2 regions of the Aneurinibacillus thermoaerophilus genome follow, and region 2 is predicted to be linked to the other one. Evidence: riboswitches for the same ligand, from Rfam matches in the RefSeq annotation. Region 2 holds a riboswitch; the other holds the start of a gene.

Region 1 (14,956 bases), 380 kb from region 2:
TATCAGAAAAAGATCGGGCTGAATGAAAGTGTGTAGCCAAAAATGCGATCTCTTCTTCCGGGAGAGTAACATCAAGCTTCTTATTCAAGTACGCAACCGCTTCTTCCGCGATTTTATATTCTTCGGGATATAGATACTTAATTTCAAAAACGAACGGATTGCTTAAATAAATCCCTCTTTTAATTCGCTCAATGGCAAAGTTAATATGATCAATCAAGGCTGCATGAATTGTATCAGAGAAAGGGCCCGACAATTTTTGAATCGCCAGCGCAATCACCTCTTCTGTTGCTGCAATAATCGGAAAGTTTACCATCTTAATCACTTGCTGATAATGTTCAATCGCTTCTGCCGTATGCAAGAGAAACTCCTGCGAGATAGCGGCCGGATCGATTAAATCCCCGTTTTTTTTTTAAATCCGATACCTTTTCCAAATACTATGGAATTATTTCCGGATAAGAGTTTGGCAAGCACTACATTATGAGATAAAACTTGCACAATCTTTCGTTCCATAATCAATCCCCTCACGCATGTTTATCCCCTGTTTTTCTCTCTTTTCAAAAGTAAGGCGGCAGCGGCCTCATCAAGTACAAAGGTAACGTTAGGATGAAGTTGCAGAATACTGGCGGGCAAACTTGTCCGCACATCCCCATACACAGCTTCTACCACAGCTTGCGCCTTTTCTTCCCCAAATGCCAACAGCAAAATTTGTTTGGATAATAGAATCGACTGCAACCCCATCGTGATGGCATGTTCAGGCACTTCACCTGGACTTTCGAAAAATCTGGCATTTGCCTGAATGGTCACATGGGCAAGCTTAACAATATGCGTTTTCGATTTTAGAGAAACATCCGGCTCATTAAATCCAATATGCCCGTTAATGCCGATTCCTAAGATTTGAATATCAATAGGATTCAATTGAATAATCTGATCATACCGTTGGCATTCCTGTTCAAGATCTTCCGCGTCTCCCCTTGGAATATATGTTCTTGATTGATCGATATTCACATGATCAAATAAATAGCGTTTCATAAAATAACGATAGCTCTGCGGATGATCAGCAGAAATCCCCACATATTCATCCAGATTAATCGTTGTCACGCGGGAGAAATCAAGCCCCCACTGATGCATTCGAATCAACTCGTAATAAAGAGGAATCGGCGTCGAACCTGTGGCCAATCCAAGAACCGGATACGCACGGTTCTTGATAATCTGTTCAATAACAGTTGCACTATAAATAGCGCCTTCTCTGGCTGCCGAAAAAATCCGAATATCCATTCCCTATCCTCCTAATTTACTTTCTAAATACTAAGTTTCCGCGGACAATGGTATGCGTCACCTGTAACCGTTCATCGAATGCGATGATATCTCCATCAAATGAAGGTGCAATCACCCCTTTGCGAAGTTTAAGAAGGCGGGACTGATTTTGGGAAGTGACCCTGGATATTTCCTGTTTTCCCAGTGTTCCTGCATCGAGCAAATTTCTGACTGCCTGATCCATGGTCAATGTACTACCCGCGATCGTTCCGTTGGAAAGAGTCGCCACTCCTTGCCGAACAAAAACCATTTGTCCACCCAATTCATATATCCCGTCCTTCATGCACGCCGCCCGCATCGCATCAGTAATCAAAAGCAGCCGTTCTTCTCCCATAGCTCGCATCATCGCTTTGACTACAAACGGATGGACATGCCGATAATCGACAATCAACTCAACATAAATCTCCTCATCCGATAAACCAAATCCAGCAAGCCCCGGTTCGCGATGGTGAAATCTACTCATTGCATTAAAAAGATGAGTAACACTCTGTGCCCCCCATGCTTTTCCTTGCTGCGCATCAGAAAGGTCAGCGGCACTGTGGCCCATCGATACTACGATTCCCTGTTCAGTGGCAAAGCGAATCAATGCCTCCGCCCCCGGAAGCTCCGGAGCAACTGTTATAATCTTCACTTGATGTCGCGATCGTTCGATCCATTCTGCAAGAAGTTCAATATTCGGCTCTATAATATGTTGCTGTGCATGCGCTCCCGGATAATCGGGATTAATAAACGGGCCTTCCAGATGAAACCCTAACACCTGAGCTCCTTCAGATTGAAAGGTAGGCTCCAATGTTTCCATCACTCGCTGAATACGCTCCGGACTTTCGGTCATAGTCGTTAAATAGAGACCTGTTGTACCATGTGCCGCATGCGTTTTGGCAATCGTTTGGAATGCCTCAGGCGAGGCATCCATCGTATCTGCTCCCCCGCCGCCATGCACATGAATATCGATAAAACCCGGATACAACTCTCCATTTGTCTCAATCAATGTAGCGCCTTCCAAATCTGTCTTCGAAAGTTGCCCGGTTGCTGTAATTATTCCATCCTCAATTAAAATCTGCTGGCGTTCTTGGTTTAGAATTCCGGATACTACTGTCTTCACCACAACAACCTCCCCTATCCATTTCATGCTTAACTTCAAAAGTTTATGGTATAAATTTCATAAAAAATTTTTAGCTTGCGCTTTGATTCAGTAGTGATTTTATCTCTTCTTTAATAAGTTCCGATTCTGTTCCAAATACAATTTGTACATTTCCTTTTCCTAAACGCATAACGCCGGCTGCGCCCAACTTTTTTAACTCCTCGTCTTTCACAAGGGAATCATCACCTACGATTAGCCGCAAACGGGTAATGCACGCATCAATATTCCTGATGTTCTCGACTCCGCCAATCAACGGAAGAATAGACATCGCCCTTTCCTTCATTTCTAAAGCATTGCCCTCTTCTTTGAACGTTGTTCCCGATTCAGTCGGAACCTCATCCCGTCCCGGCGTCTTCAAATCAAACATGCGAATGAAAAACCGGAATACAAAATAATACACGATAAAGCAAGCGGCTCCAAACGGTATCAGCAACCACGGTTTGGTAGCCAAATGCCAGTTAAGAACATAGTCGATGAAACCTGCCGAAAAACCAAACCCCAAATGCATCCCTGACAAATACGTGAAAGCCATAAAAAGACCCGTTAAAATCGCGTGTATGATAAATAATAGCGGCGCTAAAAACATAAACGAAAATTCAATCGGCTCCGTAACCCCTGTCAAAAACGAAGCGAAAGCGGCCGATAGCAATACGGATGAAACGAAAGCTCTTTTTTCCGGTTTGGCTTCCTTGACCATAGCTATGCAAGCGGCCGGAAGCCCAAACATCATGATCGGGAAAAACCCTGTCATAAACATCCCTGCCGTCTTATCGCCCGCAAAATATCTGGATAAATCGCCATGAAAAACATCCCCTGCTACATTGGTAAATTCCCCGATTTGAAACCATGTAATTGAATTCAAAATATGATGCAAGCCAAATGGGATTAGCAAGCGATTTAACAAGCCGTATAAAAACATGCCGATTCCACCTGCCGAAACAATCCACATTCCCAGTGCATGAATACCATTTTGCACCGGCAACCATACATAGCCCATCACCACACCAAAAACAACCATCACCAGCGCAGTAACAATCGGAACAAATCGGCTTCCGCTAAAAAAGCCAAGCGCTTGCGGCAGTCGAATGTCTTTGTATCGTCTATACAAAAAAGCTGTCACAGCACCAGTAATAATCCCCCCTATTACCCCCATATCTAAATGAACAATCTTTTCTCCATTCGGCCCAATAACATCAAAAACATTCAACACATTGGTTAGAACAAAATAACCAAGCGTCGCAGCCAGCCCGGCAACACCGGCTCCATCCGTCAAACCGATGGCAACGCCAATGGCAAACAACATCGGCAGATTTCCAAGTATCGCCCCTCCGCCTGCCGAAAAAATTTTGGCCAGGTGTGCCATGAATGGATTTTGAAATTTCATGGCACCGATTCCCAAAAGAATTGCGGCTGCCGGCAAGACCGCAATCGGCATCATAAGTAAGCGACCGATTTTTTGTAATGCACTTAATACATTCATCATCCTATTTCCTCCCTTTATTTTTAAAATTCAAAAAAAAATAAAAGTGGGCATAAGCTTAAGAAGCAAAAAATTAGCTTCTCAAGCTTATGCCCACTTAAGGTAACATGCTTGATGGAAGATTTAAGCAAAATATAACTTAAGTAAAATATAATGAATAAGGGGGCCTTTTGTCAAGCATGTGATGAATGCGCTTTCTTATACCCGTATATTTTGGAGCGGGGTAGCGCTATCTCTTTACACTACCCCCGCTCCGGAAAAGATATAAAACTTATCCAAACACAAACCAAACGACAAGAAGCGAAGCGATCACGCCAATAAAATCGGACATGAGTCCGACTTTCAGCGCATACTTTGTGTTACGCACCGCCACCGCGCCGAAGTACACCGTAAGCACGTACAATGTCGTATCTGTGCTTCCCTGAATCGTACTCGCCAGGCGACCAATATATGAATCTGGACCATACTGCGCGATCAGATCAGTTGTAATCGCAAGCGATCCCGAACCGGTAATGGGACGCAGAAGCGAGAGCGGCAGAACCTCCGCTGGAAAATGTACAAGATCAAGCACAGGACGGAGCAGCCTAAGCAGCACATCAAGCGCACCCGATTCACGAAAAATCGTAATTGCTACCATCATTCCAACCAGGTGGGGCATAATGCGTATGGCAGTTCCAAAACCGGACTTCGCGCCGAAGATGAACGTGTCATAGACCGGTACCTTTTTATAGAGCGCGTATACAAGTACGTATGAAAGAAGGAACGGAATCGCCCAGACGGACAATTGTGTAACAAGGGCATACATTACCGCTTCCACTCCTTTCTCTGGTACCAGCGATCGATCAGAATAGCACCTGTAGTAGCGATAAACGTGGCAAGAAGGGTCGTTCCGACGATTTCCGCCGGATTGGCCGAATTGTAATTCATGCGGATCGCGATAATCGTAGTGGGAATCAGCGTCATACTAGCGGTATTTAAAGCAAGCAACGTACACATCGCTGGGGTGGCGGTCTTCGGATCAGGATTTAGCTTTTGCAGCTCCTGCATCGCTTTTATCCCCATCGGCGTCGCCGCATTTCCAAGACCAAAGAGATTGGCCGTCATATTTGAAAGAATGTAGCCAAAAGCAGGATGATCTTTCGGTACGGTAGGAAATAACCAGCGGGCGAGCGGCCCAAGCAGGCGAGCCATTTTGTCCAGCAGGCCCGCTTCTTCCGCCACTTTCATCACACCCATCCAGAAAATAAGAATACTGATTAACCCAAACGTAACAGTCACGCCGGTTTTGGCTCCTTCGAACACCGCCTTGTTGACCGCGTCCACATTTCCTGTTACAAACGCGGTCACAATTCCGATAAAAATCATACCCGCCCAAATATAATTTACCATCTACATCCCCTCCAGCATCGTCCTGAAGAACGATTCCAGATTCGATGTAAAGCGGTTCCCGATCGCCTGTGCCACTGTTTCCTGTTCGATCGTAAGCGCTACCCGCCCAATGAGTTTACCATCAAGCCTAATCTCAAGGAACGGCCCTCGAATATTGCGAACCAATTGCTTTTCTATCCGCGATTTCTCCTCTTGCGACAGCGGATAGGAGAATGCTTGCTTGGTATAATAGGCAAGTACGCCATCTTCCCGCTTATCTTCGCCTACCCGTTCGCCCGCGCGTATAACCTCCGTGCGCGGAAACTGGCTGAATCCGTAATCCAACCATTTCATGGAGTCTTCCCAATCCTGCGGCGCATTTAATACTACGACAGCAAGCTGTTGTCCGTTCCGGGTAGCGGAAGAAGATAGGCACCGTTTCGCCAGTTTTGTGTATCCCGTTTTTACCCCGTCTGCTCCTTTATACAGGCGGAGCATTTTATTTTTGTTCACCAGCTTGCGATCCCATTGCTCTTCTTCCCACGGAATGTATTTTACTTGTGTGGAAACGATTTTGCGGAATTCCGGGTTGCGCAGGGCATACGCGGTCAACAACGCCATATCCCGCGCTGTAGAATAGTGATTGTCGCTATCATCAAGTCCATGTGGATTCGTAAAATGGCTGGAGTGCATGCCAATATATTCCGCTTTTTCGTTCATAAGACGAGCAAAGCCTTCGATAGAGCCCCCCACATGTTCGGCAATCGCCACGGCAGCGTCATTACCCGAACGCAGCATCAAGCCGTACAACATATCTTCCATTTTCATTTTTTCGCCACGCTTCAAATAAATGGAGGAGCCCTCTTTGCCGTATGCGCTATTCGGCGTTGTGACAATATCCTGACTATTCCCTTCTTCAAGCGCAACAATAGCTGTCATAATTTTTGTCAGGCTGGCAATACGCATTCGTCTGTCCGCTTGCTTTTCCGCGAGAATGCGTCCGGTGGCGACGTCAATAAGTGCGGCGGTTTCCGCAGACACGGGCGGAAGCGCGGGCCCGGCAGCGATCGTCGGTTGCGGCAGCATCATCAGAAAAGCAATGAGTATAAAAACGAGCTTTTTCACTCCGATCCCCCTTTGCCATTTGCACAGTTTGTCCTGTCCCATCTATGTACATGTATATGGCTCATCCAGGAGATTATGAGCGTTCAAACAAATTTTAGCTTCTTATCACCCGCAACCACTAATAATAAAACCCTAAGCGCTCTGTATCCGCTTAGGGTGTAGGTTCTGCTTTATTTTTCTGATAGAAAAGATACGCTTCTTCTTCTTCGACTTCGGAGCCTTCCGCAGGGAATTCGGGTGGAGGCGGCAGTTCATCCAGACTGCGCAGGCCAAAATATTCAAGAAACTCTTTGGTTGTACCGTACAAAATCGGACGGCCTATTGTATCAGCCCGGCCCACTTCTTTAATTAAATTTTTACTCGTTAGGCGATTAATTGCGCTCTCGCATTTTACCCCCCGGATTTCCTCCAGCTCCAGACGCGTAATCGGCTGCTTGTACGCGATGATCGCCAGCGTCTCAAGCGCCGCTTGCGAAAGCGTTGCGTGTGACGGCGTATGCGCCAGTTTCTCAAAATACTCCGCGAATTCCGGACGCGTCGTAAACTGGTACGCCTGTGCAATCTCGACAATTTGCAAACCGCGATTCTGTTCTTTATAGTCTTTTTTCATTTCATCCATAAGGGCAACTACTTCATGGATTTCCAGATCGAGAATCGAAGCAAGCTGCTTTGCTTCAATTCCTTCGTCCCCGGCTACGAACAGGAGCCCTTCCACAATCGCCTTCAACCGTTCTATGTCAATCATACCGCATCCTCCTGCATCCGCGATACTGTAATATCTTCAAATAATCCGTCCTGCTCGCAAACAACGATTCGCTTCTTCATCATTTCCAAGATCGCAAGAAATGTCGTTACGATCTCGATTTTGGAGTTTCCTTTTTCTAAAAGTTGAGAGAAGTATATTTTTCCGCCAGCTACCGCAAGCAACCGCTCGATTTCCTCTATGCGATCGCGCAACGAAATCTCGTCGCGTTGCACTTTCACCGCACGCTCCTTGCGGCTCACTCGCTTTAGCGCTTTCTGAAGCGCATCTACCAGATCGTAAATCGTCACGTTGGCGATCGGGTTCTCATCTTCCGGAATGAATCGAGATAAATCTTCCGCCGGTCGCGTATACACACGGCTCCGCTCTTTTTCCCGATCACGGAATGTTTCCGCGATTTTTTTGTATTTTTTATACTCCAAAAGGCGCTGCACCAACTCTTCCCGTGGGTCGCCTTCCTCTTCATAAACCTCCGCGCCCCATTCATCAAACACCGGTTCTTCGCGACGCGGCAAAAGCATTTTGCTTTTAATCGCGAGCAGCGTCGCCGCCATAACAAGAAATTCACTCGCGATATCAAGCTGCAACTCCTGCATAATATATAAATGCTCCATATACTGATCGGTAATTTCTACAACCGGAATATCGTAAATATCGACTTCCGCCCGTTCAATTAAATGAAGCAGCAAATCCAGCGGCCCTTCAAACGTATCAAGTTTGATATCGACTCCCACCGATCGTCCACCTTTCTACTGTACAAAGGAAACCAGCATGTTTCGCACCCATTCAAATGGTGTGTACAAAATGATCGAGCCAAGACCAGGAATAAAAATAAGCAGGAGCAGAACAAACATGCCGTACGGCTCCATTCGCTCAAAGAAAGCATCATAGCGACGCGGCATAATATAACGCAAAAATTTCGAACCGTCCAACGGAGCAAACGGGAGCATATTAAACACAAACAAAGCTACATTAATAGTAAAGCTCCAAGCGACCGTGTTTACCGCAAGCGTTTCAGCCCATGTCGGCCACGTATTCATCACACCACTCGTAAGCAAATATACATGTAGCTGCAAAAACAAAAACGCTAAAATCAAGTTGGTCAACGGTCCCGCGACCGCTACATATACCATGCCTAAACGGCGGTTGCCGCGGAAATGAAACATGTTTACCGGCACCGGACGCGCCCAACCAAACGGCCCGAATAGAATCAGCAGCATCCCGAACGGATCAACATGGCTAATTGGATTGAGCGTCAGACGTCCTTCGTTTTTTGCCGTACGATCTCCCAATTTATAAGCAACATACGCGTGCGCCCACTCATGAACAGAAAACGCGATCACAAACGCAATCACTCGATAAAGCAACGAATCCCAGTCAAAATAAAACAATGCCGCTCCCCCTTACCGTATCAAGCTGCAACTCATTCTACCATATGCCTGTCATCTGCACAATTCTGCCGTTTTCCCGTTTTCGTGAAAAAACCCCTGCTTTCCGTTGCGAAAACAGGGGCACATTATTTAGCTATCCGCATTATGCAAAAGCTTTTGTCAGGTTGGCCATCTCAATCGCTGTGGCCGCCGCCTCCCAACCTTTGTTGCCTGCTTTTGTGCCAGCGCGCTCGATCGCCTGCTCAATCGTATCGGTCGTCAGCACACCAAAAATCGCAGGTACGCCAGTGGTCAGTCCGATGGACGCAATGCCTTTCGCTGCTTCGTTGCATACATAATCAAAGTGTGGTGTAGCGCCGCGAATCACCGTGCCAAGCGCAATGACAGCATCATACCTGCTGGATTCTGCCATTTTTTTGACAATGAGCGGAATTTCAAAAGCTCCCGGTACCCAAGCAACTTCCACATCGTCTTCAGCCACACCATGACGCTTCAGCGCATCCAATGCGCCGGTCAAAAGCTTGCTTGTAATAAACTCGTTAAAGCGTCCAACGACAATGCCAATTTTAAGCCCTGTTCCCACAAGATTTCCTTCGTATACTTTTGCCATCATCATTCCTCCATTTTTCTACTATATCTTTATGGTTCAAATGCAAAGCGATTATAAATTCAATAAATGGCCGAGCTTGCTTTTCTTCGTGCGCAAATACCGTTCGTTCGCTTCCACCACCTCCATCTGCAGCGGCACGCGCTCCACTACACACAGGCCATAGCCTTCAATGCCTTTAATTTTGCGGGGATTATTAGTCAGAAGGCGGATTTGTCCCAGCCCCAAATCGGCAAGAATCTGCGCGCCAATGCCGTACTCCCGCAAGTCGGCGGGAAAACCCAGCTTTTCGTTTGCTTCCACCGTGTCAAGCCCTTGCTCCTGCAGTTTATACGCCTTCAGTTTGTTAATAAGGCCAATGCCGCGCCCTTCCTGGCGCATATATAACAGCACGCCGCGCCCTTCTTCTTCGATCTGTCTGAGCGCCGCATGAAGTTGTGGACCGCAATCGCAACGGAACGAACCGAACACATCGCCAGTGAGACATTCGGAATGCACCCTTACAAGCGTCGGTATATCTGGATGGATGTCTCCTTTAACCAGTGCCACATGTTCTTTATCATCTGTATCGTTCGTATATGCTACCATGCGAAAATGTCCGTATTCAGAGGGCAGCTCCACTTCGACTTCACGCCTTACGAGCTTGTCGAAACGCATGCGATAACGGATTAATTCTTCAATCGTAATCATTTTGAGTCCGTGCTTTGCAGCGATCCGCACCAGATCAGGCACCCGCGCCATCGTTCCGTCCTCGTTCATAATCTCGCAGATAACACCGGCCGGATACGCGCCGCATAAACGCGCCAAATCAACAGCCGCTTCCGTGTGGCCGGCCCGACGCAATACGCCGCCTTTTCTTGCAATAAGCGGGAAAATGTGGCCGGGACGGCGAAAATCTTCCGGTTTGCTGGCCGGGTCAAGCAGCGCCTGCACCGTCTGTGCCCGCTCATGCGCGGAAATGCCAGTAGTGGTTGTTTTCTCATCGATGGAGACGGTAAACGCGGTCCCGTACGCATCCGTATTCCTGTCTACCATCAGCTCAAGTTTCAACTCAGCGGCGCGCTCTTCTGTAATCGGCACGCACACAAGACCGCGACCGTACGTAACCATGAAATTAATCATCGCGGCGTCTGTTTTTTCCGCCAGCGCAATAAAGTCGCCTTCATTCTCGCGATCTTCGTCATCCACGACGATTACCGGTTTGCCGTTTTTCAAATCTTGAATCGCTTCTTCAATTGAATGAAACATATTCCCCACTCCTTTCCAGCGCTCAATCAACAAAACCCATGTTCGACGAGAAAATCCTTCGTAAGCGTCGGTTGTTTTTCCCGATCACGCAAGTCGCGCCGAGCGATGAACCGTTCAATGTATTTGCCAAGCATATCACATTCCAAATTGACGAGGTCGCCCTTTCCTTTGTATTGCAAGATCGTTTCCTCCAGCGTGTGCGGAATAATGGATACCGTAAAGCCATCTCCCGCTACATCAACGACGGTTAAACTAATCCCGTCAATAGCAATGGAACCTTTTGGAATAATATACCACAAAAGCTCCTCTCCAGTCCGCACCTCAAACAACATGGCATTATCGTATGGACGCTTGTCGACAATAACGCCTGTCCCGTCAACATGACCGGAGACGAAATGGCCGCCAAGTCTATCCCCTACGGCCAGCGCCCGTTCTAGATTGACCGGAGAACCCGGGCCAAGAGCGGATAAGCTTGTCCTGTCAAGCGTCTCCGGCATTACATCCACCGTAAAATGGCGGCCAGAAAACTCAACAACCGTTAAGCAAATACCATTCACAGCAATGCTGTCACCCAATTTCACATCTGTCAGCACTTTTTCAGCCGCAATTTCCAGGACGGCGGAACGGTTCCCTCTTTGAATGCGGCGAATGGTTCCAATTTCTTCAATAATCCCAGTAAACATACGCTTACCTCCAGACCGGATATCCAGAAATTTTCATATCGTTCCCCACTTTTTCGAACGAGACATCCATAAGTGAAATGGCATCCGCCATTTCTTCAATTCCCAGGCCGCCGAACGGCGTGGGAGCATTCTGGCCCGCTACCAGCTTCGGCGCGACGTAGGCAACGACTTTATTGATCGCCCGCGCGTGTAAGAACGCGCTGTTTATCTGGCTGCCGCCTTCAACCAGCAACGAAGAAACCTGCTGTTCGCCGAGGGTCGCAAGCAAGCAGTCAATGTCGACTTTCGGGCCGTCCCCGGTGGAGAAAACGCGGATCCTCTTCTCTTCAAGCTGCGCCCGCTTCGTCCTGTCCGCGTGTTCCGTCGTAAAAATCCAGGTCGGAGCCTGTCCGTCCGTTAACACGTTTGCATCCATCGGAATGCGCAGCGTCGTGTCAACGATGACACGAATCGGATTTTTGCCGCCAGGTGAAAGCCGGGTTGTAAGCTGCGGGTTATCGGCTAGCACCGTATTAACTCCTACAAGAATTGCGTCGTGCTCGTGTCGCATACGGTGCACTTCCCGACGCGCTTCCTCACCTGTAATCCAGCGGCTGCTTCCGGAATATGTCGCCACCTTTCCGTCAAGCGTCATCGCAGTTTTCACGGTAACAAACGGCCGGCCTGTTGTAATAAAGGTAATAAACACTTCGTTCAGCCGTTTCGCTTCCGCTTCACATATACCCGTCAGGACGTTTACTCCTGCTTCCTTAAGTTTGGCTACTCCTCTGCCCGCCACCAGCGGGTTCGGGTCCAGCATGGCGACAACCACCGTCTGCACACCATGTTCAATAAGCGCATCCGCGCAGGGAGGGGTTCGTCCATAATGGCTGCACGGTTCCAGCGTTACGTAGGCAGTGGCGCCTTTCGCTTTCGTGCCCGCCATGCGCAGCGCCTGCACTTCCGCGTGCGCTTCCCCAGCCCTTAAATGGGCACCCATACCAACGACTTCCCCGTTTTTTACAAGCACACAACCGACCATGGGATTCGGGCTTGTCTGCCCGCGTGCCGCCGCCGCAAGTTTAAGCGCAAGCTCCATGTACTCTCTGTGTTCCATCATCGCTTCTCCTTCCATCAAAAACAAAAACGCACAATACCATCTCTTTTCACGGAATTTCCCTGGGGTAAGAAAAGAGAGATGGATTGCGCGCTCTGCTTGCCTTATCTATGCAACAAAAGCGTTTTGACTTATCTGAATTCTCCCGTTGCCATACTGTGAGCAACTCGCGTACTTATGCCTCGTCCTTTTTCCTCGAAAAAGCCATACATATAGAAAGCCCTGAAAGACGGTTCAACCGTTTTCAGGGCTTTTTCACAAAAAGGTAGATCTAGTCTAGGCCAGGAACAATCTTTGTTTTCTTTAGTCAGATACAGCAAACTTGTAAAAGGAAAGCTGTATACATCACCTTGAATACTTTGACATTTGTACCGCAGCATCTTCGCCTTGCTCCACGAAGCAAAGGCAATACAGCAGCAAATAAAATGCATACAAAAAACTACAAGAAAGCAACACCTGGCGTGCTCTGATCCATCCTTCTCCCATCCAGACTATACTGTCGGTCCCGGACTTGCACCGGGTCAGCATTGGCCAAAAAAGCCGCAGCTCACGGACTGAAGAGGCTCGTAGCCTCTATCACCGCCGGTCGGGAATTTCACCCTGCCCCGAAGGATTTGTATAATTCAGTTGTATTTTTAGTATAGCCAATTGATATTCCGCTGTCCACACGAAAATTTTATAATGTGAAACAAGCATACGCACATTGAGGCTTTAAAACGTCCTATGATAGAATAGAGCGAACGAACCAATAAGGAGGAACAAACATGGCAAAGAAAAAAGGTAGCATTGAACTTGAAAACGGCAACAAAATTACGATCGAATTTTTTCCTGAAGCCGCTCCGGGTACGGTTGCAAACTTTGAAAAGCTCGCCAATTCCGGCTTCTATAACGGACTTACGTTCCACCGTGTCATTCCAGGCTTCGTAAGCCAGGGAGGATGCCCGTACGGCACAGGAACAGGCGGCCCGGGCTATACGATCAAATGCGAAACAGAAGGGAATCCACATAAACACATCCCAGGCGCTGTTTCCATGGCACACGCAGGACGAGACACCGGCGGCAGCCAGTTCTTCATCGTGCATGAAGCACAGCCGCACCTCGACGGCGTGCATACTGTATTCGGGCAAGTTATCGAAGGGCTTGAGCACGCAAAAAATCTACGCAACGGTGATAAAATGGTTGCGGTAAAAGTATGGGATGAAGAATAATGTATGCACCAGCGGGCGCAAAGGATAAACTTCCTGCGCGCCCGATTTCCGGCTTTTTGCCTTTCGGGTTTATATGTAGATATTTTTATCAAATGTACCATTACTCCCGCAGGGACGATAAAATCTCAGATTCGGGCGCGATACGAGAGGACAGGTACAGTGGCAATGAATTGACATCGTGGCCGTATTCATCGAACTATACCAGAACGGCCGGGGCTATCGTTTTCTTTATATTGTCTATCATATGATCCGGCACACGATTTGCGATCTCTTCACCGATTTTGATAGAGGCTGTGGCTGCTGGTGAAGGGGCATTGCATACATGCATCGAGCGTTTACCTGAAAAAATGGCGAAATCGTCCACCATGCTTCCATCGTGCATGATCGCCTGTGCCCGCACCCCGGCATGGGTCGGGACAATATCTTTCTCAGTCAATTCTGGAATCAGACGTTGCAAACTGCGCAGAAACGCCTGTTTGCTGAAAGAGCGAACCATTTCGTTGATACCTTCCTTCATATTTGGCATTGCCATTTTCCAGAAGCCTGAATAGGTTAACACCTCAAACAGATCCTTCAAACTGATATCCTTTTTGGTGTAACCTTCACGCTTGAAGGCTAATACTGCGTTCGGCCCAGCGTGAACTTCCCCATTAATCATACGAGTAAAATGAACACCGAGGAAGGGAAAGTTCGGGTTAGGCACCGGATAAATTAAATGTTTTACGAGATGGCGTTTTTCAGGAATCAATTCATAGTATTCACCACGGAATGGCACGATTTTCATCCCGGTGTGCATATCGGCCATTTTGGCTACCCGGTCACTGTGCAAGCCGGCACAGTTAATCAGGAAGCGTGCTTTAATCGTGCCGCGATTTGTTTCAACTGTGACGCCGCCTTTTTCCTCGGCAATATTCTCCACTTTGGTGGACAGGCGCAAGTCACCGCCACCCTCTTCAATCATTCGCGCAAACGTGCGAGCAACTCCTTTATAGTCCGCGATCCCGCAACTCGGCACACGAATCGCGCCAAGGCCGCGCACATGCGGTTCAATCTCTTTCAATTCTTCCGGGCCAATTTTCGTTACGTTCAATTGATTCTGCAAACCGCGCTTATATAAATTGTCCATCAGCGGCAACTCTTCCGGCTCTGTTGCTACAATCACCTTGCCGCACACTTCATATGCAATGCCGTGTTCTTCACAGAACTTCACCATCGCTGCATTCCCTTCCCGTGCAAAACGCGCTTTAAAACTGCCAGGCTTATAATAAATCCCGGAATGAATAACACCGCTATTGTGTCCCGTCTGGTGCCGGGCCCAATCGGCTTCTTTTTCAATCATGACGATCTTTGCACCCGGAAACCGCTTCATGAGCGCCATCCCTGTCGATAAGCCTACGATCCCTCCGCCGACAATCGCAAAATCATACATGCTATGTTCCTCCTCTATCCCCATTTATGGGATGCTGCTAGTATTTGTCTATTTTTATTATTTATATTTATATGCCATATAAGGCAGGCCTGCAAGAAGAGAG
Region 2 (14,956 bases):
TCATGGTGCTTATCGGCATGATGCTGGCTTTTCAAATTTCGTATGTGCGTTTATTTCAGGCGGTGCGTCGTATGCTTGTCGCGGGAGGAGCGCGGATGAAAGCTGCGGGCCAGGATGCTCTTGTGCTGTTGAGCGAGCGGAGGGAGCAGCGGCTGCGGGAGCAGGCGGAGCGTAAGGCATATGAAGAAAGTCTAACGGAAGAAGACATGCAGACCGAGGAAAAGGCGGAAAGGAAACCGAGTTTTATCGCTCGTTGGTTCGGAAACCGGAACATTGCTTTAACGTCGGATGAGACGGGTGGCGAAGAGTTGCGGCACCATATGGCGGAAAGAGCAGCGGCGGTTCCAAAGGCGGGCGTTTTTTTGAGTGATGCGCCGGAGCCGAAGCAGGCAGAAGAAATCGTCGTTCATGATTTTGCTGAAAACGTGTATCGGCAGGAAGAACATGCGCTGGAGCCTGAATCTGAAGTGAAAACAGAGGGCGCACAAATCAAAGTAAAATTGCACGGGCGCCAAAAAAGAGAGAGCAAGGAGCTGCTGGAAGCTCCTTCGGATTTGCCGCTCGCTTTTGAAGGGGAAGACGATCACCCATCATACCGGTTGCCGACGCCCGAGTTGCTGGATCGTCCGAAAGGGGCAAAGCCCGGCGGAGTGACAAAGAACGTGCAGAGCAATGTACACAAGCTCATCACAACGCTTGAAAGCTTTGGCGTTCAGGCGAAAGTGCTGGAAGTTCAGCGTGGGCCGACAGTTACGCGTTACGAAATCCAGCCAGCCATTGGGGTTAAAGTAAGTAAAATTGTCGGGCTGGCAGACGACATTGCCCTAGCGCTTGCTGCGCGCGGAATCCGGATGGAAGCGCCTATTCCCGGAAAGTCTGCCATCGGTATCGAGGTGCCGAATGATGAAGTGGCACTTGTTACGTTGCGTGAAGTGCTGGAGAGCCGTGAGTACCAAGAATCTCTAGATAAGCTAAGCATTGCGCTCGGGCGTGATATTTCCGGACAGCCGATCATTGCCAATTTGGCGCGCATGCCGCACTTGCTTGTGGCCGGCGCGACAGGCAGCGGGAAATCGGTTTGCATTAACGGAATCATTATGAGTATTTTATGCAAAGCAAAACCGAGCGAAGTGAAATTAATGATGATTGACCCAAAAATGGTAGAATTAAATGTATACAATGGAATTCCGCATTTATTATCACCGGTTGTCACCGATCCGCGTCGCGCTTCGATGGCGCTGAAAAAAGTTGTACAGGAGATGGAGCGGCGGTATGAATTGTTTGCTAAGTCAGGCACACGTGATTTGGAGCGGTACAACGAGTTAGCGCGGCAGGAAGGGGTGGCACCGCTTCCGCTTATCGTAGTTATCGTGGACGAGCTGGCGGACTTGATGATGGTGGCGCCGGGAGACGTGGAAGACGCGATTTGTCGCCTGGCGCAAATGGCCCGTGCGGCCGGTATTCACTTGATTATTGCTACTCAACGGCCGTCCGTTGATGTGATTACTGGAGTCATTAAAGCAAATATTCCGTCGCGCATCGCGTTCGGTGTGTCTTCAATGGCCGATTCCCGAACGATTTTGGATATGGGAGGAGCAGAAAAGCTGCTTGGACGCGGTGATATGCTGTATTTGCCGATGGGCGCATCCAAGCCGGTGCGTATTCAAGGAGCATTTGTTAGCGATCATGAAGTAGAGAAAGTCGTCACGTTTGTCAAAAGTCAACAGGAGGCGCGCTATCATCCGGAGATGATGCCAGGTGAAGAGGAAACAGCAGCCGTGGGGAAACCGGAAGATGAACTGTATGAGCAGGCGGTAGAACTTGTGCGCGAAGCGCAGACGGCTTCCGTCTCGCTTTTACAGCGCAGGCTTCGCATCGGTTATACGCGTGCAGCGCGGCTTGTCGATATGATGGAAGCGCGCGGCATTGTTGGTCCTTATGAGGGTAGCAAACCGCGCGAAGTGTTAATTTCGCGGAACGATTCCCAAATTTCCTGAGAAAAAGGTCAAAAACGGTAGGAAGAAACGGATAGGATAGTGGCCCGAGCGGTTTGCGCCGCTCGGCGCGCACGTCCCGTGTGGAATGGGCGGCGCAGACATATGGGAACTATATGTATAGAAAACGTTTTCATGATAGAATTAGAATATAAAGTAATTTTCATGATAAGAAAGCGGTGGATGTATGGGGAAAATGGTAAAAAGCGTATCGTTGGATATCGCGATTAAAGATTTGATGATTCCAGGTAATAAAGTAGCGATTGTACAGGAAGGCAACACGTTGGAGCACGCCCTGCTCGTTTTGACAAAATCGGGTTATTCTGCCATTCCAGTATTGGATCGGGAGTATAAGCTTAAAGGACTTATCAGCATGTCACTTATTCTGGATTCCATTCTTGGGATTGAAAAGATTGAATATGATAAACTGGGCGAGCGGAAAGTGGAAGAAGTCATGAACAAAAAAGTGGCGTGGATGAAGGAGGATGGCAGCTTTTTCCGCGGCTTGGAACTCTCTATTAATCATCCGTTCTTGTGCATTGTTGATGAGGACGGGGTGTTTGTTGGAATTTTAACCCGCAAATCAATTTTGGCCCATGTTCATAAGTATTTAAAATACGGTATAAAATGAGACAGGCTACGTAAATGCCTGTCTTTTTAAGTGGATAAGAAACATAATGATTGACTATTCAATTTGGTTTCGTTCGCTGAAAAGTAACATAAGTACAGGAAGAGGTGGTTACAAATGCCGAAACGTCAAAAATGATATTAGTTAAGTATGTATGATAATTTGATGGAAAGTTGCCCGTTTTCGATCCCAATATATTCGAGTTTTTCAAATGTAGCGTTAGGGTAAGAGTGTTGCAAGGTTTTCATCGTTTGGCACATTTCATCCGCAGAATTAACCAAAATTTCAATACGGTTCATGAATCGTCACCTCGTTCTTTTTCTTTGTCATATGTATTCGTGCAATATTTGCGGTTTTAAGGGGGGGACTAAAATTTTTTTGCTAAAACAAAAAAGCTTCCGCCGTACAGCGAAAGCTTTCTTTGTGTTTTATTGTTTATATAAAACTGAATGGCTCCATATTACTCGCCGCTTTGTATCACCGGACGAAGACGGCTGTAAATTGGATACGCGATGACCGCTTCTGCTATCCCTTTAATCAGGTTAAACGGTAAGATCGCGTAAACGATAAGCGTCCAGAGGCTGGTAATGCTGCTGTTCGCCTGTTGTGACCAGCCGATAATGTCGGAAACTGACATGCCCATCACGTAGGCAAAGGCCGGAATAAAAATAAAATAGTTGGCAACCGACATAATAAACGCCATCGCCATCGTACCCGCGGTCATCCCCAACCAGAAATTTACTTTGCTCTGCCGTAGCATGCGCATTAGCCACACAGAAACAACAACGAATGTGCTACCGGCAATGAAGTTGGACAATTCGCCGACTGCCATGCCGCCTTGAGTTGTCAAGAGAAAATGCAACACATTCTTAATAAATTCGACCGCCATTCCGGCGAGTGGGCCAAATAGAATGGCACCGATAAGCGCGGGAATTTCGCTTACACCGATCTTGAGAAAAGCTGGAAACATCGGCAGCGGGACTTCCACAAACATTAGTAGAAATCCGATGGTGGACAGCAATGACAAAAACGCTGTCTTTCGTACTTTTCTTTTCATTATTCAATTCTCCCTTCTCCCATCCAGACTATACTGTCGGTCACGGAATTTCACCGGGTCAGCCGGATGCTCGCCATTTTGCATCCGGGTCGCGGACTGAGGAGAATTGGCTCCATCACCGCCGGTCGGGAATTTCACCCTGTCCTGAAGGTTTGTTTGTGTTACAAACTTCACAATCTATTTAGAAATATGTCACGAAAATATATGGAAGTCAATATCCATTGTTTTTCATGAGGAGAAATAATAAATAACAAACAATTGTGACTGCTTATAACGTCCTGCCTTTCATCTTTTACTTCGAAACCATGTCATAAAATTAAAGCGCTTTTATATAGCGCAATTTGCTGTACAATATAGGCAAGAAGAATTCAACTTAAGCGAATGAAAGAAGAAGTGAGGAAAAGGGGAGAAAAAGATGATTTTTGGGATTTCATATGCGGAATGGATCGGCTATATTGTTGTGGTTGTGCTTGTAATTGTATTCGGTTTGCCAAATGCGTGGGTAAAACGCTTGGAAAAATACTATTCCAGTGACCATTTGCATCGTGCTGTTTCGCCCGATGAGGTAAATGCTGTCATTTTGCGCGATTCGGATGGGAATGAAAGAGCGCTAGAAAGTGGAGAACGGGAGCGGATTATTGATTTATTTAATGCTGCTAAACCGGTACAAAAAATAGAGTCGCTGGCGAATACCCAACAAGGGCCTTTGCTGCGCATGGTGCGGACGGATGGAAATTCGCTTGTCATTGCGCCGTATCGCAATGATTTTGTTGTTAGCTGTTTTGACGCAAAAAAAAATGACCGACCGATTACATATTGGGCAAAGCAGGATGCGCTTACGGAATTCTTACATAGGGGGGCGGGAAATGATTGAAAATACAAATGAACAAGCGTTTGCTGAAGGAGTAAAGCGTCTGGCGGAAAAAGACCCGATTATCGGCCGTTTAATCGATGCATATGGCCGGTACCCATGGAAAACGCGGACTGACTATTTTGCGATACTGTGTGAATCTATTGTATCACAGCAGCTTTCCGTCAAAGCGGCGGCGGCTATTGCAGCGAAAGTTCGCGCGTATTTTAGCGGGGAGTGGGCGCCGCAACCCATCCTTGCTGCGGGTGAAGAAGAGTTACGCGCCTGCGGTCTATCTTATTTAAAAATTAGATATTTAAAGGATTTAGCTGCGTTTTTTGCTGACGGAAGATTGAAAGAAGAAGAATTCCCCACTTTGTCGAACGAGGAAGTTGTTCGTCGCCTTGTCCAAGTGAAAGGGATTGGTGTGTGGACGGCGCAAATGTTTTTGCTTTTTGGGCTCGGGCGTCTTAATGTGTTTCCGGTAGATGACTTGGGAATTAAAAAAGCCATCCAGTTCAACTACGACCTTCCCGCGCTGCCTGATAAAAAACAAATGATTGAAATCGGAGCCAAGTGGACGCCGTATGAATCGATCGCTTGCCTTTATTTGTGGCGCAGCCTGAATAACAAGCCGGAATTATAGCCAGACAACGAATAATTCAGCATTTCACTACTCTATAGTAGTAATGGCGTTGTCCCTAAACGTTAACCTTTATGTTTTGATGCTTGCAAGCGGAAAGTACGCACCCTCCTTTTTGCTATCTCATATTTTATAGAGGAAGGCAGACAAGGAGGCTCATGATGAAAGTTTCGTATGTAGGCATATTGCTTAATCAAACGATATACAGAGGTATTCTGAGCGGGCGGACGCAAACTGAAGTGCTCGCCTTTTATGAAGAGGGCGCTCGCATGCATGGCCTGAAACCTTGCTATATTCACCTTGGAGATTTGTACCCGGATCGGTCGACCGTTCCTGCGTACATAGAGCGAGAAGGAAAATATCAGCGTGTCGTTGTGCCTGTACCGCGCGTCATTCACAACCGGGCGCTTTTGTTTTCGGCATATGCCAGACGTAAATTGAGCCGGTTGATGGAAAACGGGATATTTGTATTTAATCGTTGGAATCGCTATAGCAAATTGTATATCCATTCGTTGCTATGGACCGATCCTTCCATACGCCCACATTTGGCGCATACGATCAGCGGAACGCCGAAAAATTTACGCCATATGATGCAGAGGTACGATGCGCTGTTCGTTAAGCCAAACAGCGGCAGCATTGGAGCGGGCATTATGCAGATTGTGCGAAAAAAGAATAGATTCTGCTTATCGTATGTCATGCGGAAAGATGGCCGAAAGGTATGGCGTCATACATTTTTTTCTAAGAAGTTGCCGACCGTACTGATACGACGGATTCAAGCACGCGGATTTCATATTCAGGAACAGTTGCCGTTGGCTACGTTTCAGGGCCGGCCGTTTGATTTGCGCGTTTCTGTCCAAAAAGATGTGTCTGGGGACTGGCAGGTCACGGGAATGGTTGGTAAAGTAGCGCCGCCTGGCCATTTTTTAAGCAATGTAGGGCAAGGAGGTAAGGTATATCGGCTCCCGGTTTTGCTTTCGGCATATCCAGCGCTGGATACACAAATAATAGAGCAGGAAGTATCGGAGTTTGCGCTTCGCGTGGTACGCCGGCTGGAAGAAGCGATTCCGGGCCTTGCCGATGTGGGGCTTGATATTGGCATTACGAAGGAAGGAAAGCCTCTGTTTATTGAATGCAATGGTCGGGATCAGCGCTATGCGTTTCGCAATGCGCGAATGATAAAAGAATGGAAGGCGACGTATGCCAATCCGATGGGATACGCGAAGTATGTGCTTGAAAAAATAAAAAACGAAAAATGAAAAAGGCAGCACCATATGGTACTGCCTTTTCCTGTGAAGCAAAAGCCAGAAGTTGCCTTACTTCATTTCTTTTAGTTGGTCAAGGTTCAATGGCTCAATCGGTGTTGTCGTATCCATATGACCAAGTATGGTTTCCACTTCTTTACCGTCGATGAGCACTTTCATGTTTTTATAGCCGAACTGGCTGAGGATGGTAGCCATCTCTTCCAGCAAGAATTGTTCGCCGCTGGAACCAAGATTAGCCTGTTTAATTTCCTGGGAAAGACTAACGACTGCTGTATCTCCTTCCTTTTTCAGGGACTGGATTTTTACGTTTTTAGGCATGAGCGTTACAAGATTTTTATTTTGCGGACCATTTTGCCACGCTTTTAGGGCAATGGTCGGCAAGTTTGTTTCTTTTTTATATTTGATGACGCGAGGTTCTTTGTATTGCTCCATTAGATTGGCGTCGCTAAACACCAACATCACTTCTTTTTCTTTAATCTCTTCGTCATTTTTTTTATCCATATCATTGTTTTGCGAAGCAGATTGCTCGTTTGACTGCCCAACGGATGGAGATGGCTGGTTGTCGCTGTTATTCTTATGTTGTTGTCCAGCTGGAGAATTTGGGTTGTTTGGATTCTGGGAAGCCCCGTTGCTTGGTGCAGAAGAGGTACATCCCGTAAGGCCTAGTATAACAATAAATATGATGAAAAAAAGTGTGCGAGGTAGACGCATATATATCCTTCCCTTCTGTCTAAAAATAATTTAGTTTTTATTCTTACATAAATAGGTTACCATATAAAACCTGCGTAAGTCCTAATCTCTCTTTTTTATAGCTAAACTTTCCTTTGTTTCTATGAAGAAATATACACCCAAAGTGTTGACAAAGGCATTAGTTTTTAACAGGGTTTGCCTTATATAAGTTAGACGTATGACAGGTGAAAACGATGCGTTTCTTTATTCATTTTTATGCTAAAATAAGCATCGAATGAGAGTGTGGGAGATGACAGAATGGAAACCTCAGCGATGCTTTCGATTGTCAAGGCAATCAGCGACGTGTTTCCGAAGGAAGCGTCCATTGCAATTGCTGACACATCTAAATTTATTTATTATCAGCCCAGCAGGGCGATCGATTTGAAAATTAAACCAGGTGATGAAGTGAAGGAAGGAACGCTGACGCGCAAAGCGCTGATGCGGAAGAAAAAAATCGAGCAGTATCTTGAAAACAGCGTGTTTGGTGTTCCGTATTACGCGATGAGCACCCCGATTTTGAAAGAAGGGGATGCGGAAGGATGTATCACGGCGATTTTCCCGCCGGGAGCCGGGCTGGTGCAAGCGAAGTGGCCGCGTTATCACTTTCTTATCGGTAAAGGAGAAGATCGTTGGGTGCCGATTCCTCTCTATGATATTCATTTTATCGAATCTGAAAAAGGCAAGACGTATTTATATACGGAACGTGGCATGTATCTTAATAAGCATAGTCTGGTCGAGCTAGAGCATATGTTGCCGCAGGATCGTTTTGTGCGTTGCCATCGCGCGTATATGGTTAACGTATATTCGATCGATGAAATTCATCCAGATTTTCACTCTACATTCATGCTTATTATGAATGATCCGGCACGTACTCGCGTTCCGGTTAGCCAGAAATACGCAAGTTCGTTCCGGCGCTTGCTCGGATTTTAGAGAAGAGACCGTCTCTTCTCTTTTTTTTTTGCGCAAAATATAAAACGTTTTCAAAAAGCAAGATTATGAAAGGGTTTTATCCTTTTATTTTCTGTTTTATCGTTAAAATTTCTTCTTTATCACCTTTATAAGGTGAGGAAAGACAATACGTGCTATTGTTTAAATTATAAATTGTTAAAATAATAACGTTTTCATAAAGGGGCGGTAATCATGCTGGAAAAACGTTTACGCAATAAAACACTGCAACAACGCTTGGTCACCCCACAGGAAGCGGCAACCTGGATTCAAAACGGAATGACCGTAGGACTTAGCGGATTTACGCAGGCGGGCGATGCGAAAGCCGTCCCGCGCGCGCTTGTAGAACGGGTAAAGAAAAGTGGCGAATCCTTTAAAATTAATGTATATACCGGCGCTTCCATCGGTTCGGAAGTAGATGGTGTTATGGCTGAGGCTGGTATTATTCATCGCCGTCTTCCGTTTCAGGCTGAGAAGCGAATGAGAAGCAAAATCAATAGTGGAGAGTTGCTATATATTGATCAGCACTTATCCCATACGGCGGAACAGGTGCGCGCGGGCGCGCTGGGCGCTATCGATATCGCAATTGTGGAAGCGGTTGCGGTGACAGAGGAAGGGTATATTGTGCCTACGACTTCTGTCGGCAATTCCTGTATTTTTGTGGAGAAGGCGAAGGAAGTGATTGTTGAATTGAATCTGGCGCAGCCACTGGCCCTTGAGGGTGTTCATGATTTGTATGATGTCGGGCCGCAGGGCAAGCGCCAGCCGATTCCGCTGACCGGTGTTGACCAGCGCCTTGGCACGCAGGCAATACCGGTGCCGCTGGAAAAAATCAGGGGAATTGTTATTACAGACGAGCTGGATACAACTTCGCCTATTGTGCAGCCGGATGAAGAGACTGCCGTTATGGCGGAACACCTTATCGCATTTTTGCGGGGTGAAGTGAAAGCAGGCCGTCTTCCAAAGACACTGGCGCCGTTGCAATCTGGTATTGGTTCCGTGGCAAATGCGGTATTTCATGGATTCCTTACTTCCGAATTTACGGATTTGGAGGTATATTCGGAAGTATTGCAGGATGCGGTATTTGATCTGCTGGACGCAGGAAAAATTCGCTTTGCGTCTGGCTGTTCGATTACGCTTTCGCCGCAGAAAACGAAGCAGGTGTTGCCTAATTTTGAAAAATACAAAGAGCGTCTAGTGCTGCGTCCGCAGGAAATTTCCAACCATCCGGAGATTATTCGCCGTCTCGGTCTGATTGCGATTAATACGGCACTGGAAGTGGATATCTATGGAAATGTGAATTCAACTCATGTGATGGGGACGAATATGATGAACGGTATCGGTGGTTCAGGAGATTTTGCGCGCAATGCCCGCCTTGGCATTTTTGTCACAAAATCGGTGGCAAAAGGTGGCACTATTTCAAGTATCGTGCCGTTTGTATCTCACGTTGACCACACGGAGCACGATGTCGATATTATCGTAACCGAGCAGGGGATCGCCGATCTGCGCGGACTTTCCCCGCGCGAACGCGCACGTCTCATTATTGAAAACTGTGCGCATCCTGATTATCGTCCCCAGCTTCGTGCCTATTTTGAAGAAGCGTGCCAGCGTGGGGGACAAACGCCGCATGTACTGGAAAAAGCCTTCTCTTGGCATATCCGCTATCAGAAAGAAGGCACGATGCTGGAGGAGAAAAGTGAAGAAACAGCGGTGGAAGTTGGCATAAAATAAAAAATATACAAAAAATGTTAAAAACGGAGTGGAGAGTTTACGATATAAAGAAGAGCAACCTTGGGCTGAAATGACCCCTGTCAAGCAGACAGGGGTCATTTCAGCCCAAGGTTGCTCTTTATTTAGTATTTGTACGTCTGAATAGCTGTCTCATGTATACGTAGATATGGGAACAGAGTTTCCAAAGCGTCGAACAACGCACAGGAACCATTATGTGAGGTTTTTCTTTTTTCTCGATGTCCATCTCTCCTTTATCTAAAATTTGCGAAATCTTTATTGCTTGTTTCTTTGACATTTCCTCCTATTCCATTCCCTTATGCGGTAAGTATGTCACATGAAGGAAGCGCTTTCTTTATTATTTTATAAAGATATAGAAGCTACTTGGTATTTATCGCCTTTTTACAGTTTCATTATTTTTGGGTTTTTTCTTTTCTTTTTGCTTTGATTTCCTGTATAGTGGAAAAGGAGTTACGCATAATGGGAGTTTGATTTATATTATGAATCAACAAGATGAGATGTGTGAGATGGGGAACCTGCCCCGTGGGATAAGTGCGGCCTGCGCCATCCCGCAGGCAGAGACGACAGATGGACTGACCTCTGAACAAGTGGTTGCGGACGGGGAGCCAGATGCGTTTTTTTTTCGTGCGCTTGAAAGAATCGGCATCCGGCTCAATGAACCACAGATTCAGGCAGTTCGCGCCGTAGATGGGCCAGTGCTGATTAATGCGGGTGCCGGAAGCGGAAAAACGACCGTGCTGACATGTCGTACCGCCTATTTGTTGCTTGTCAAGCGAGTTCCACCGCAAAACATTGTGCTTGTCACGTTTACCCGCCATGCTGCCCGGCAGATGAAGGAACGGCTTGCGACGATTCCGGGCGTAACCCTGGCAATGGTGAAGCAGATGATTACCGGCACTTTCCACTCGCTGGCACGAACAATTTACTTCCATAAACTGGATGTTCCACCCCGCATCATGAGTGAGAAACAGAAAGAATTTCTCATCGAACAGATTACGAAAGAGTTGGCTACGGGCGAGCAGTATGAACCGGAGACGTTGCTTGCTTTATTGGCGTATTTAAAAAACAATTTGTTGTTGGTAGGCGGTACATGGGCGGTGGAAGAAGTGGAAGGACTTAAGGATGACGCACGTCGCGTGCTTGAGCGTTATGAAGCATACAAGCGTGATAACCATCTGATTGATTATGAAGATTTAATCACTGGCTGCATTGAAACGTTGCGTGCCCATCCGAATTATTTAACCGCATTGCGCCGCCGCATGGCGTATATCATGGTAGATGAATATCAGGATACGAATATTGCACAATATGAAATGATTCGCATGTTGGCGAAGCAGTCCAATTTGTGCGTTGTCGGCGACCCGGATCAGGCCATTTATGGTTTTCGCGGCGCTGAGCCATCCATTATTTTGCGTTTCCCGGACGAATATTCGGATTGTACGCGTATCACGCTTGATATTAATTATCGTTCTCCCGCAGGCGTGGTTGGCCTTGGCAATGAAATTATTCGTCACAACAGGCGCCGCTTTGAGAAACAATTGAAAGTGTTGCCTACCGGGACAGGCCTGCCGATTTATTTTGCCGCGCGTTCGGTGGAAAAGGAAGCGGAGCAGGTGCTTATGCTGATTGAAAAGCTTGTTTCGTCTGGGGAGTATGAATACAGTGATATTGCCGTGCTATATCGTACGAATAGCACAGCGCGTACACTGTATGAAAAGTTGCTTTTAAGCAACATTCCATTTACGACGTATCGGGACGATCCAACGTTTTATGAGTTGTCTACCATTCGGCCTGTGCTTGATTTTATGCGCCTTTCGCTTGATCCGTACAATGAGACAGCACTTGAGGGCATTTTGCCTTGTCTTTATATTAGCAAGGCACGTTATATGAAAGAGATTCAGGTCATTGCAATCCAGCGCGGCGTGTCTTATCTTGAAGCGTTGCGGTACCTTGAAGCGCTTCCTTTGTTCCAGCGCAGGCGGTTAAATGAACAGGTGGACTGGTTGAAAAGTATCGCCAAGTTGAATCCATTGCAAGCAGTGCGGGAAGTTCGCAGCGAAGCCGGAGGAGGATACGACAAATTTCTTGGGAGTGAGCAGAACGGCGCGATTACATATCATAAAGAACTGTTGCGCGACGATCTGTATGAATTGGAGGAAGCAGTTAAACCGTTTGCGACGGTAGCAGATTTTCTCGCCTATGTGGATACGGTGATCGCGCGTAAGGAAACGCGGCGCCAACAAAGTGAATCCGGGTTGGGGCTTACGCTGCAAACGATTCATGCCGCCAAGGGGCTGGAATATCCGGTTGTGATTTTGCTTGGAGCCATCGACGGAGTGCTTCCACACAGCATTGCGGTCGATCCGGATGAGAAGCCGGATTTTTGGCTGCATAAGAAAAACGGGGAAAGAACAGAAGAAGCGATGGAAGAAGAAAGGCGGCTGATGTATGTGGCTGTGACGCGAGCAAAGCGAGAACTGTATATTAGTTCACCACGGTATTTTCGCGGCAAACCTGCCACGCTTTCGCCTTTTCTGCTGGAGGCGTTTCGAGCGGCGTCAAAGGCTGTGGTCACATACGTAACAGATGAAGGAGGAAACAAACAGTGAAAGTGGAAGCGGGAACGATTGTTACAGCAAGAGTGGAACGACGGGCATCGTTCGGCTATTTTTTATCAGTGGATGGACAAGATGTGCTGCTTCACGAGAGGGAAGCGGAGAAGGAATGGGAAGTTGGAGCCGAGGTGGAGGTGTTCTTGTACCATGACCATCAAGATCGGTTAGCGGCAACCCGGTGCAAACCGTATATAGTGCTTGGCGAATTTGGTTGGCTGGAAGTAAAAGATGCTTCCCGGATCGGCGTATTTTTGGATAACGGGATACAGAAAGAATTGCTTTTGCCGGCGGATCAACTTCCGGTGGCAAAAAGCAGATGGCCTCGCCCTGGCGACCGGGTGTATGTTCAATTAGAACATGACAGACAGGGGAGGATGTTGGCCGTACTGGGCCGGGAAGAAGACCTAGCGCAAGTTGCCGAACCGGCGACCAGAGACTTAGCAAATAAAGATATTACCGGTTACATATATAAAACGATTGCGATTGGCGCATTTTTGTTGACGGAAGGTCAGCATCTAGCATTTATCCATAAGGATGAAGCAGATGAACCGCTGCGCCTTGGCCAGCGGGTGAGCGGACGCGTTGCAAAAGTGCGGGATGATGGCCGCCTGAACATAACGACGAGGCGACGCAAGGAAGTAAGCTATAGCCAAGATGCGGAGATGATTTACGGCTATTTAAAAGAACGAGGAGGACGGATGCCGTATACGGATAAAACCGCCCCGGATGTTATTAAGATGAAATTCGGCATTAGCAAAGCCGCTTTTAAACGTGCGCTTGGTAAGCTCATGAAGGAAAGGCGTGCGTACCAGGAGGACGGGTGGACAATTTTAACGGAGCAAAAGTAAGAGATAGCACCGGACGCGAAAAGGGTCCGGTGTATTTTTTCTTATTTTTACGCACATTTTTACAAAATTGGTTTTAAAATTGGGTGTTCAGGGTATAATATATAAATTATTACTATTTATTTGTAAATGTAAAACATAAAGGAGAGTGGGTTTATGTACTACGTGGTATATGAGACGATTTCTTTGTTTGGTTCCGCGAATGTCAAGCATGCGGAAGCATTTAAAACGCTAGAAGAAGCGCGTATATTTGCAAAAGAAATCGCCCAAAAAGGCTCTCCGGGAGTGCGCATTGCGCAAGAAATGAATACAGAGGAAAAGTGGGCAAACTAGCGGACTTGTGTGCCGGGCGAAACGGGCGAAACGATCTCGCTCAGATCTTCGTAAGCAGAATAAAGCATGTTGTTGTTTGCTGTTAATTGCAAGAGTCGGGATAAGGCAGAGAAAAAAATGGGCGAAAAATCCCCACCACGCAGGCGGGGGTTTTTATTTTTGTGGTTAAAAATAAATAATTTAGATAATTTATAATTGTTTTTCTTTGTTTTATTTTCTTTTCCTTTAGGATAAGAGTTAGTAAAATAATAAGATATGGTCAGTATTTGAAGTAGAGTAGGGGTGATTCTTATTCGTACATACAAAGAGATGACCAGCGGAGAAAAGCGCAGCCTCACGCTCTCGATGAAAAAGTACGCCGACGTTTTCCTTGATAAACATAAAGGTGATTTTTCTGGCTTTACGAGCGAAGCAGACGTGATTGATACATTTTATAGTGAATGGCTGAAAGATTCATTGGAATCGCACTATGCGTGGTGCTCGGAAAAGAACGAGAACGCCGCTGGGTATACATCAAAAGGATATCATGAACAAGAAGGATTTGCTGATGAAGCGAAAGCGAAAATTCGCGACATTCTGGCGGAAAAAGTCGATGTAGCAAACATGGATAAAAACTTGCAGGCAGTGAAGATGAAGCCGGAACCGCCAGCCACAGCACAAGCGCAGAGGGGAAAGGCGGAGTTTGCCACAGAGCAAAAAGCGGCACCGCGCAAAAGCAAGCGCAAAAAAACGACGAAGTTAGGGCGCAATGATTTGTGTCCATGCGGTAGCGGCAAGAAATACAAGAAATGCTGTCTTGAAAAAGGAATTGAATATACGTATATCAAAGGAAAATTCGTTACAGTTTCGTAAGGCTACGGAGCGTAAAATAGAAAAACTCGCCCTGCGCGTTTGGGCGAGTTTTTCTTATTTCTAGAACAATAGGCTGAATTTCTTGTTATTGTCTTAGATTTTGTGAATTAGGTACGCTCTTTTTGTCTTTGTTTCAAAAAGGCGTTTCCTATAAGCAACACAATCGTCCAGACGAACGTGGCAAGTAAGGAAGTAGCGATCCAGCTTGGCGTACCGAGCGCATAATACATTGCCAGATGAGCTGCAAAAATTACGACGATCCAAACAAACAGATTCACAGGCCGCACCTCTCTTTCCAAAGTTTCAGTCCTATTGTTTCCAGAAGGGTACAAAAAAAAACTCTTTTCCGTTCGCACATATACAAATTTGGAACGAGCATATGAGCCGAAAGTATTTCGCCATGTTTTGTGCCGTTTGCGTCCTGTCTGTGGGTTTGCATGAATACACAAAAGAG

Evidence for each region. A riboswitch is a leader RNA that binds a small molecule or an ion and turns the genes downstream of it on or off. The one in region 2 is predicted to bind FMN.
Region 1: linked by a shared signal. The riboswitch ahead of ribD (bifunctional diaminohydroxyphosphoribosylaminopyrimidine deaminase/5-amino-6-(5-phosphoribosylamino)uracil reductase RibD) and the one ahead of K3F53_RS08000 (ECF transporter S component) in region 2 are both predicted to bind FMN.

The regions. Positions count from the first base shown of each region.
Region 1 is NZ_CP080764.1:1,138,048-1,153,003, reverse strand. Features, by position in the region: gene K3F53_RS06195 (BglG family transcription antiterminator) at 1-358, opposite strand, end outside; gene K3F53_RS19340 (CAT RNA binding domain-containing protein) at 391-510, opposite strand; gene nagB (glucosamine-6-phosphate deaminase) at 532-1,275, opposite strand; gene nagA (N-acetylglucosamine-6-phosphate deacetylase) at 1,292-2,416, opposite strand; gene nagE (N-acetylglucosamine-specific PTS transporter subunit IIBC) at 2,487-3,938, opposite strand; gene K3F53_RS06175 (spore maturation protein) at 4,207-4,740, opposite strand; gene K3F53_RS06170 (nucleoside recognition domain-containing protein) at 4,740-5,324, opposite strand; gene K3F53_RS06165 (D-alanyl-D-alanine carboxypeptidase family protein) at 5,325-6,428, opposite strand; gene scpB (SMC-Scp complex subunit ScpB) at 6,580-7,170, opposite strand; gene K3F53_RS06155 (segregation and condensation protein A) at 7,170-7,925, opposite strand; gene K3F53_RS06150 (site-2 protease family protein) at 7,941-8,582, opposite strand; gene ribH (6,7-dimethyl-8-ribityllumazine synthase) at 8,725-9,192, opposite strand; gene K3F53_RS06140 (bifunctional 3,4-dihydroxy-2-butanone-4-phosphate synthase/GTP cyclohydrolase II) at 9,244-10,437, opposite strand; gene ribE (riboflavin synthase) at 10,464-11,120, opposite strand; gene ribD (bifunctional diaminohydroxyphosphoribosylaminopyrimidine deaminase/5-amino-6-(5-phosphoribosylamino)uracil reductase RibD) at 11,125-12,219, opposite strand; FMN riboswitch at 12,687-12,833, opposite strand; gene K3F53_RS06125 (peptidylprolyl isomerase) at 12,981-13,424, shown strand; gene lhgO (L-2-hydroxyglutarate oxidase) at 13,621-14,853, opposite strand.
Region 2 is NZ_CP080764.1:1,513,156-1,528,111, forward strand. Features, by position in the region: gene K3F53_RS07985 (FtsK/SpoIIIE family DNA translocase) at 1-1,997, shown strand, start outside; gene cbpB (cyclic-di-AMP-binding protein CbpB) at 2,182-2,625, shown strand; gene K3F53_RS07995 (hypothetical protein) at 2,763-2,921, opposite strand; gene K3F53_RS08000 (ECF transporter S component) at 3,083-3,679, opposite strand; FMN riboswitch at 3,687-3,835, opposite strand; gene K3F53_RS08005 (hypothetical protein) at 4,095-4,553, shown strand; gene K3F53_RS08010 (DNA-3-methyladenine glycosylase family protein) at 4,546-5,175, shown strand; gene K3F53_RS08015 (YheC/YheD family endospore coat-associated protein) at 5,331-6,428, shown strand; gene K3F53_RS08020 (GerMN domain-containing protein) at 6,486-7,145, opposite strand; gene K3F53_RS08025 (LytTR family DNA-binding domain-containing protein) at 7,422-8,093, shown strand; gene K3F53_RS08030 (succinyl-CoA:acetate CoA-transferase ScpC) at 8,304-9,839, shown strand; gene K3F53_RS08035 (ATP-dependent helicase) at 10,337-12,466, shown strand; gene K3F53_RS08040 (CvfB family protein) at 12,463-13,320, shown strand; gene K3F53_RS08045 (hypothetical protein) at 13,474-13,650, shown strand; gene K3F53_RS19390 (SEC-C metal-binding domain-containing protein) at 13,933-14,502, shown strand; gene K3F53_RS08055 (hypothetical protein) at 14,610-14,780, opposite strand.